3 regions of the Gottfriedia acidiceleris genome follow, and region 2 is predicted to be linked to each of the others. Evidence: a T-box and tRNA genes for the amino acid it is inferred to sense, from the RefSeq annotation. Region 2 holds a T-box; the other regions hold tRNA genes.
The links. The T-box of region 2 lies ahead of ileS (isoleucine--tRNA ligase). A T-box ahead of a tRNA ligase gene usually reads a tRNA of that ligase, here a tRNA-Ile.

Region 1: it encodes a tRNA-Ile, which carries the amino acid that the T-box ahead of ileS (isoleucine--tRNA ligase) is inferred to sense. The anticodon was not compared.
Region 3: it encodes a tRNA-Ile, which carries the amino acid that the T-box ahead of ileS (isoleucine--tRNA ligase) is inferred to sense. The anticodon was not compared.

Annotation. Positions count from the first base shown of each region.
Region 1 is NZ_CP096034.1:101,051-104,335, forward strand. Features, by position in the region: rRNA gene MY490_RS00530 (16S ribosomal RNA) at 1-1,062, shown strand, start outside; tRNA gene MY490_RS00535 (tRNA-Ile) at 1,155-1,231, shown strand; tRNA gene MY490_RS00540 (tRNA-Ala) at 1,253-1,328, shown strand; rRNA gene MY490_RS00545 (23S ribosomal RNA) at 1,408-3,285, shown strand, end outside.
Region 2 is NZ_CP096034.1:2,701,062-2,704,346, forward strand. Features, by position in the region: gene ileS (isoleucine--tRNA ligase) at 1-2,040, opposite strand, end outside; T-box leader at 2,107-2,352, opposite strand; gene corA (magnesium/cobalt transporter CorA) at 2,667-3,285, shown strand, end outside.
Region 3 is NZ_CP096034.1:37,594-40,878, forward strand. Features, by position in the region: rRNA gene MY490_RS00170 (16S ribosomal RNA) at 1-1,331, shown strand, start outside; tRNA gene MY490_RS00175 (tRNA-Ile) at 1,424-1,500, shown strand; tRNA gene MY490_RS00180 (tRNA-Ala) at 1,522-1,597, shown strand; rRNA gene MY490_RS00185 (23S ribosomal RNA) at 1,678-3,285, shown strand, end outside.

The DNA.
Region 1 (3,285 bases), 2.1 Mb from region 2:
ACGGTACCTAACCAGAAAGCCACGGCTAACTACGTGCCAGCAGCCGCGGTAATACGTAGGTGGCAAGCGTTGTCCGGAATTATTGGGCGTAAAGCGCGCGCAGGCGGTTTCTTAAGTCTGATGTGAAAGCCCCCGGCTCAACCGGGGAGGGTCATTGGAAACTGGGAAACTTGAGTGCAGAAGAGGAAAGTGGAATTCCAAGTGTAGCGGTGAAATGCGTAGAGATTTGGAGGAACACCAGTGGCGAAGGCGACTTTCTGGTCTGTAACTGACGCTGAGGCGCGAAAGCGTGGGGAGCAAACAGGATTAGATACCCTGGTAGTCCACGCTGTAAACGATGAGTGCTAAGTGTTAGAGGGTTTCCGCCCTTTAGTGCTGAAGTTAACGCATTAAGCACTCCGCCTGGGGAGTACGGTCGCAAGACTGAAACTCAAAGGAATTGACGGGGGCCCGCACAAGTGGTGGAGCATGTGGTTTAATTCGAAGCAACGCGAAGAACCTTACCAGGTCTTGACATCCTCTGACAACCCTAGAGATAGGGCTTTCCCTTCGGGGACAGAGTGACAGGTGGTGCATGGTTGTCGTCAGCTCGTGTCGTGAGATGTTGGGTTAAGTCCCGCAACGAGCGCAACCCTTGATCTTAGTTGCCAGCATTTAGTTGGGCACTCTAAGGTGACTGCCGGTGACAAACCGGAGGAAGGTGGGGATGACGTCAAATCATCATGCCCCTTATGACCTGGGCTACACACGTGCTACAATGGATAGTACAAAGGGTTGCAAGACCGCGAGGTGGAGCTAATCCCATAAAACTATTCTCAGTTCGGATTGTAGGCTGCAACTCGCCTACATGAAGCCGGAATCACTAGTAATCGCGGATCAGCATGCCGCGGTGAATACGTTCCCGGGCCTTGTACACACCGCCCGTCACACCACGAGAGTTTGTAACACCCGAAGTCGGTGGGGTAACCTTTTAGGGGCCAGCCGCCTAAGGTGGGACAGATGATTGGGGTGAAGTCGTAACAAGGTAGCCGTATCGGAAGGTGCGGCTGGATCACCTCCTTTCTATGGAGACATCATGAACCGATGGTTCATGTATGAAATGTTTCTTCATTGTTTTGTTTAGTTTTGAAGGATTATCCTTCTATTATAGATATGGGCCTATAGCTCAGCTGGTTAGAGCGCACGCCTGATAAGCGTGAGGTCGATGGTTCGAGTCCATTTAGGCCCACCATATCTTTTGTAATATCATAATGGGGCCTTAGCTCAGCTGGGAGAGCGCCTGCCTTGCACGCAGGAGGTCAGCGGTTCGATCCCGCTAGGCTCCACCATTTTTTTATTTTGTACCTTGAAAACTAGATAATGTCATTCATTAAACTGCGTAAGTTTAATTCAATTAGTTTTAAAATTAGTTAAGTTAGAAAGGGCGCACGGTGGATGCCTTGGCACTAGGAGTCGATGAAGGACGGGACTAACACCGATATGCTTCGGGGAGCTGTAAGTAAGCTTTGATCCGGAGATTTCCGAATGGGGAAACCCACTACTCGTAATGGAGTAGTATCTTTACCTGAATACATAGGGTACTGAGGACAGACCCAGGGAACTGAAACATCTAAGTACCTGGAGGAATAGAAAGCAATAGCGATTTCCTGAGTAGCGGCGAGCGAAACGGAAGATAGCCCAAACCAAGAGGCTTGCCTCTTGGGGTTGTAGGACACTCTATACGGAGTTACAAAGGAACGGGGTAAATGAAGCGACCTGGAAAGGTCCGTCAAAGAAGGTAAAAACCCTGTAGTTGAAACCTCGTTCCCTCTTGAGTGGATCCTGAGTACGGCGGAACACGTGAAATTCCGTCGGAATCTGGGAGGACCATCTCCCAAGGCTAAATACTACCTAGTGACCGATAGTGAACCAGTACCGTGAGGGAAAGGTGAAAAGCACCCCGGAAGGGGAGTGAAAGAGAACCTGAAACCGTGTGCTTACAAATAGTCAGAGCTCGTTAACGAGTGATGGCGTGCCTTTTGTAGAATGAACCGGCGAGTTACGATCCCGTGCAAGGTTAAGTTGAAGAGACGGAGCCGCAGCGAAAGCGAGTCTGAATAGGGCGATATAGTACGTGGTCGTAGACCCGAAACCGAGTGATCTACCCATGTCCAGGATGAAGTTCAGGTAACACTGAATGGAGGTCCGAACCCACGCACGTTGAAAAGTGCGGGGATGAGGTGTGGGTAGCGGAGAAATTCCAATCGAACTCGGAGATAGCTGGTTCTCCCCGAAATAGCTTTAGGGCTAGCCTTATGTGTTAGAGTCTTGGAGGTAGAGCACTGATTGGACTAGGGGCCCCCAACGGGTTACCGAATTCAGTCAAACTCCGAATGCCAATGACTTATCCATAGGAGTCAGACTACGAGTGATAAGATCCGTGGTCAAGAGGGAAACAGCCCAGACCGCCAGCTAAGGTCCCAAAGTATACGTTAAGTGGAAAAGGATGTGGAGTTGCTTAGACAACCAGGATGTTGGCTTAGAAGCAGCCACCATTTAAAGAGTGCGTAATAGCTCACTGGTCGAGTGACTCTGCGCCGAAAATGTAACGGGGCTAAACGTATCACCGAAGCTGCGGATTGATACCGTATGGTATCAGTGGTAGGGGAGCGTTCTAAGGGCGTTGAAGCTAGATCGTAAGGACTGGTGGAGCGCTTAGAAGTGAGAATGCCGGTATGAGTAGCGAAAGACGGGTGAGAATCCCGTCCACCGTATGCCTAAGGTTTCCTGGGGAAGGCTCGTCCTCCCAGGGTTAGTCAGGACCTAAGCCGAGGCCGAAAGGCGTAGGCGATGGACAACAGGTTGATATTCCTGTACCACCTCATTTCCGTTTGAGCGATGGAGGGACGCAGAAAGATAGGGTAAGCGCGCTGCTGGATATGCGCGTCCAAGCAATTAGGCTGATGTGTAGGCAAATCCGCACATCATAAGGCTGAGTTGTGATGGCGAGGGAAATATAGTACCGAAGTTCCTGATTCTACGCTGCCAAGAAAAGCTTCTAGCGAGGAAATAGGTGCCTGTACCGCAAACCGACACAGGTAGGCGAGGAGAGAATCCTAAGGTGAGCGAGAGAACTATGGTTAAGGAACTCGGCAAAATGACCCCGTAACTTCGGGAGAAGGGGTGCTCTTTTGGGTGTATGCCCGGGAGAGCCGCAGTGAAAAGGCCCAAGCGACTGTTTAGCAAAAACACAGGTCTCTGCGAAGCCGCAAGGCGAAGTATAGGGGCTGACGCCTGCCCGGTGCT
Region 2 (3,285 bases):
TGTGCTATGCAAACGAGAAATGATCCATTTATCCAATGTACTTGATTGATACTCATATTGTTTTTTTGCATTAAATCCATCTAAATTTGCATATAAACTGTAAAAACTATACACATTGTCGAATGTATCGATGAGTTTCGACTTCGCCTCTTGAACGACTCTTTCAGAAAAACGCTTCGGGTTCCAAGGCGCACTATCTACTAATAATGCCCATCTTAATGAATCAGCACCATATTTTTGAATTAATTCTACTGGATCAAGTGCATTCCCTTTACTTTTAGACATTTTTTGTCCATTTTCATCTAATACATGGCCTAGAGATAATACTCGTTTATACGGTACTTTCCCGGTAAATAAAGTAGATACTGCAAGTAAACTATAGAACCAACCTCTCGTTTGATCAATACCTTCAATGACGACATCTGCTGGGAATTGTTTTGTAAATTTCTCATTATTTTCAAAAGGATAATGATACTGGGCAAATGGCATCGACCCACTATCGAACCAGACATCAATCACTTCAGGTGTTCTTTTCATATTCCCTTTACAATTTGGACAGTTAAGAGTAACTTCATCAACAAAAGGTTTGTGCAGTTCAATTGAGTTGTCAATTTCTTCAACCGAATGGTTACATAATTCATTTATACTTTTTGGTGCTAATTGATGATTACATGAATCACATTCCCAAACATTTAATGGGGTGCCCCAATATCTTTTTCGGCTAATATTCCAATCAACCATTTGTTCTAAAAAATTACCGAATCGACCATATTTTATATGATCTGGATGCCATGTTACTTCTTCATTATTTTTAATAAACTGTTCCTTTAATGCGGTCGTTTTAATAAACCAACTTTCATTCGCATAATAGAGTAAAGGTGAATCACAACGCCAACAATGCGGATAGCTGTGCTCATATTTTTCTTTACTAAATAATAATTCATTTTCGGCTAAATACCTTACTATATCTACATCACACTCTTTAACAAAACGACCTTGAAAATTAGGTACTTCATCAGTATATTGGCCCTTTTCATTTACTACATTTACAAACGATAACCCATTTTCTTGGACAACCTTATAGTCATCTTCACCGTATGCAGGTGCGATATGAACAATTCCAGTACCACTACCTTCAGTTACAAAATCTGCTTTCACAACTTTATGACCAACTTCAACTTTTACGAAATGAAATGGTGGTAAATAACTAATACCGATTAGTTCTGCCCCGAGAAATTCAGATAAAATGACGTATTCAGCTTTTAATACTTTATCTAATAATGCCTTAGCAAGAATATATACTTCTTCACCTTTTTTAGCACGAACATATTCCATTGTAGGATTTACAGCTAACGCTACATTAGCAGGAAGTGTCCACGGAGTTGTCGTCCATCCAAGGAAATAGACATTTTCTTCATCTTGCAATTTAAACTTAACGGTTGCAGATAAATCTTTAACGTCTTTATATCCTTGCGCTACTTCATGTGAACTTAGTGATGTTTGACAGCTAGGGCAATAAGGTGAGACACGATGGCCTTTTACTAGTAAACCTTTTTCATGGATTGTACCTAGGATATTCCATACACTTTCGATATAAGAATTATCCAATGTTACATATGGGTCATCCATATCCACCCAATATCCTAACTGTTCAGTAAAATCTCGCCATTGTTTCTCGTAAGTAAAAACACTTTCTTTACATTTATCAAGGAAAGCTTTTACTCCATAACGTTCAATTTCTGCCTTACCTGAAATGCCTAACATCTTTTCAACGCCGAGTTCAACTGGTAAACCATGAGTATCCCATCCAGCTTTACGAACAACTTGGAAACCAGCCATTGTTTTATATCTAGCTACCACATCTTTTATAGTACGACCTAATGCATGACCAACGTGTGGTAGTCCATTTGCAGTTGGGGGACCTTCATAAAAAACAAATGATTCATTATGTTCTCTTTGTTCAACTGATTTAATAAAAGTATTTTCTTTAGACCAATGTTCACTAATCCTTTTTTCACGATTTTGAACAGATTCTTTCATGTTTTCTTTTTTCATATGATATCGCCTCTCTTATTTTTTTAAAGCACACAAAAACCCGCCCCTATAACAAGGGACGGGTTTAACCGCGATACCACCCTAATTCTATTGAAAACATTCCGCTCTTCAATAGCACTTTAGTCACGTACAATCATACGCGTTCCTTTTAACGGTAGACACCCGTTCAAACTTACTTATGTTTTCAGTTTGACTTCTCGGAGAGGATCTTCATTTAAGTACTATTCACCGGATTTCAGCTTCCCCGGCTCTCTGTATAACAGTAACAAAAATTACTTTTCTCGTCATTGAATTCATTTGTGTGCTTTAATTGTTATTTATTATATCCACCGACTACTAAAAAGTCAAAGTTTTCTTAAATTTTTTTTACTTAACTTAAATTCATATGCCAATGGAGATAATAAATGGCAATGTTAATGATCTTTTTAGTAAAATATCTTTTCTGCAACTAAAGAAAGAAAAGCAGAATTATATCTCTTATTATATTTTTGTTTTATTTCCTTACTACTTTTGTTAATCGTTAAACTTTCTCATAAATTTTTTAAAAACTAATGAAGAATATTGTGTTAAACTGATTTTGGTGAAAATTAACGAGAAAAAGGGGTGCCGAAATGATCAAAACGATGGCTGTATACAAGGACGGAACCCATGCGTTTGATGTATCAATAAAAGAATTAAATTCCGAACAAATTGATTGGGTTTGGGTCGATATTGGAAAACCTGAAAAAGAAGAAATTGACCTATTGAAAACTCATTTCCACTTCGATGAAATAGCAATTAAGCATTGTGTAAGTTATAAAGAAAGACCGAAAATGGATTATTACGATGGCTATCGTTTTATCATCCTACAATCATTGCAGGAGAACATGCAACAAGATGAAATTGATCTCTTTTTATCCCACAAGTACATCGTTTCATTTTGTTGGGAGGAATCAAATGCGATACAAATTGTGTGGAACAAACTAAAAGGATTAAAAAGTACAAAAGGAATAAAACCAGAACGAATCCTGTATCATATTTGTGATGAAATTGTTGATAAATTCTTTCCTATCGTCCAAAAAATTGAAGATGACATCGAAGAGATTGATGAATTAGGATCAAATTCCGATCTAAGCATGATCGATGGAATTAAAACACAATTAAGTAAGTTATCAAAGGTAAGAAAAACAGTTAAACCAACAAAAGATTTAATTTATCGTATATTAAATTCAACACACGTTGAAATTGACA
Region 3 (3,285 bases), 2.0 Mb from region 2:
GCTATCACTTACAGATGGGCCCGCGGCGCATTAGCTAGTTGGTGAGGTAACGGCTCACCAAGGCGACGATGCGTAGCCGACCTGAGAGGGTGATCGGCCACACTGGGACTGAGACACGGCCCAGACTCCTACGGGAGGCAGCAGTAGGGAATCTTCCGCAATGGACGAAAGTCTGACGGAGCAACGCCGCGTGAGCGATGAAGGCCTTCGGGTCGTAAAGCTCTGTTGTTAGGGAAGAATAAGTGCTAGTTGAATAAGCTGGCACCTTGACGGTACCTAACCAGAAAGCCACGGCTAACTACGTGCCAGCAGCCGCGGTAATACGTAGGTGGCAAGCGTTGTCCGGAATTATTGGGCGTAAAGCGCGCGCAGGCGGTTTCTTAAGTCTGATGTGAAAGCCCCCGGCTCAACCGGGGAGGGTCATTGGAAACTGGGAAACTTGAGTGCAGAAGAGGAAAGTGGAATTCCAAGTGTAGCGGTGAAATGCGTAGAGATTTGGAGGAACACCAGTGGCGAAGGCGACTTTCTGGTCTGTAACTGACGCTGAGGCGCGAAAGCGTGGGGAGCAAACAGGATTAGATACCCTGGTAGTCCACGCTGTAAACGATGAGTGCTAAGTGTTAGAGGGTTTCCGCCCTTTAGTGCTGAAGTTAACGCATTAAGCACTCCGCCTGGGGAGTACGGTCGCAAGACTGAAACTCAAAGGAATTGACGGGGGCCCGCACAAGTGGTGGAGCATGTGGTTTAATTCGAAGCAACGCGAAGAACCTTACCAGGTCTTGACATCCTCTGACAACCCTAGAGATAGGGCTTTCCCTTCGGGGACAGAGTGACAGGTGGTGCATGGTTGTCGTCAGCTCGTGTCGTGAGATGTTGGGTTAAGTCCCGCAACGAGCGCAACCCTTGATCTTAGTTGCCAGCATTTAGTTGGGCACTCTAAGGTGACTGCCGGTGAAAAACCGGAGGAAGGTGGGGATGACGTCAAATCATCATGCCCCTTATGACCTGGGCTACACACGTGCTACAATGGATAGTACAAAGGGTTGCAAGACCGCGAGGTGGAGCTAATCCCATAAAACTATTCTCAGTTCGGATTGTAGGCTGCAACTCGCCTACATGAAGCCGGAATCACTAGTAATCGCGGATCAGCATGCCGCGGTGAATACGTTCCCGGGCCTTGTACACACCGCCCGTCACACCACGAGAGTTTGTAACACCCGAAGTCGGTGGGGTAACCTTTTAGGGGCCAGCCGCCTAAGGTGGGACAGATGATTGGGGTGAAGTCGTAACAAGGTAGCCGTATCGGAAGGTGCGGCTGGATCACCTCCTTTCTATGGAGACATCATGAACCGATGGTTCATGTATGAAATGTTTCTTCATTGTTTTGTTTAGTTTTGAAGGATTATCCTTCTATTATAGATATGGGCCTATAGCTCAGCTGGTTAGAGCGCACGCCTGATAAGCGTGAGGTCGATGGTTCGAGTCCATTTAGGCCCACCATATCTTTTGTAATATCATAATGGGGCCTTAGCTCAGCTGGGAGAGCGCCTGCCTTGCACGCAGGAGGTCAGCGGTTCGATCCCGCTAGGCTCCACCATTTTTTTTATTTTGTACCTTGAAAACTAGATAATGTCATTCATTAAACTGCGTAAGTTTAATTCAATTAGTTTTAAAATTAGTTAAGTTAGAAAGGGCGCACGGTGGATGCCTTGGCACTAGGAGTCGATGAAGGACGGGACTAACACCGATATGCTTCGGGGAGCTGTAAGTAAGCTTTGATCCGGAGATTTCCGAATGGGGAAACCCACTACTCGTAATGGAGTAGTATCTTTACCTGAATACATAGGGTACTGAGGACAGACCCAGGGAACTGAAACATCTAAGTACCTGGAGGAATAGAAAGCAATAGCGATTTCCTGAGTAGCGGCGAGCGAAACGGAAGATAGCCCAAACCAAGAGGCTTGCCTCTTGGGGTTGTAGGACACTCTATACGGAGTTACAAAGGAACGGGGTAAATGAAGCGACCTGGAAAGGTCCGTCAAAGAAGGTAAAAACCCTGTAGTTGAAACCTCGTTCCCTCTTGAGTGGATCCTGAGTACGGCGGAACACGTGAAATTCCGTCGGAATCTGGGAGGACCATCTCCCAAGGCTAAATACTACCTAGTGACCGATAGTGAACCAGTACCGTGAGGGAAAGGTGAAAAGCACCCCGGAAGGGGAGTGAAAGAGAACCTGAAACCGTGTGCTTACAAATAGTCAGAGCTCGTTAACGAGTGATGGCGTGCCTTTTGTAGAATGAACCGGCGAGTTACGATCCCGTGCAAGGTTAAGTTGAAGAGACGGAGCCGCAGCGAAAGCGAGTCTGAATAGGGCGATATAGTACGTGGTCGTAGACCCGAAACCGAGTGATCTACCCATGTCCAGGATGAAGTTCAGGTAACACTGAATGGAGGTCCGAACCCACGCACGTTGAAAAGTGCGGGGATGAGGTGTGGGTAGCGGAGAAATTCCAATCGAACTCGGAGATAGCTGGTTCTCCCCGAAATAGCTTTAGGGCTAGCCTTATGTGTTAGAGTCTTGGAGGTAGAGCACTGATTGGACTAGGGGCCCCCAACGGGTTACCGAATTCAGTCAAACTCCGAATGCCAATGACTTATCCATAGGAGTCAGACTACGAGTGATAAGATCCGTGGTCAAGAGGGAAACAGCCCAGACCGCCAGCTAAGGTCCCAAAGTATACGTTAAGTGGAAAAGGATGTGGAGTTGCTTAGACAACCAGGATGTTGGCTTAGAAGCAGCCACCATTTAAAGAGTGCGTAATAGCTCACTGGTCGAGTGACTCTGCGCCGAAAATGTAACGGGGCTAAACGTATCACCGAAGCTGCGGATTGATACCGTATGGTATCAGTGGTAGGGGAGCGTTCTAAGGGCGTTGAAGCTAGATCGTAAGGACTGGTGGAGCGCTTAGAAGTGAGAATGCCGGTATGAGTAGCGAAAGACGGGTGAGAATCCCGTCCACCGTATGCCTAAGGTTTCCTGGGGAAGGCTCGTCCTCCCAGGGTTAGTCAGGACCTAAGCCGAGGCCGAAAGGCGTAGGCGATGGACAACAGGTTGATATTCCTGTACCACCTCATTTCCGTTTGAGCAATGGAGGGACGCAGAAAGATAGGGTAAGCGCGCTGCTGGATATGCGCGTCCAAGCAATTAGGCTGATGTGTAGGCAAATCCGCACATCATAAGGCTGAGTTGTGATGGCGAGGGAAATATAGTACCGAAGTTCCTGAT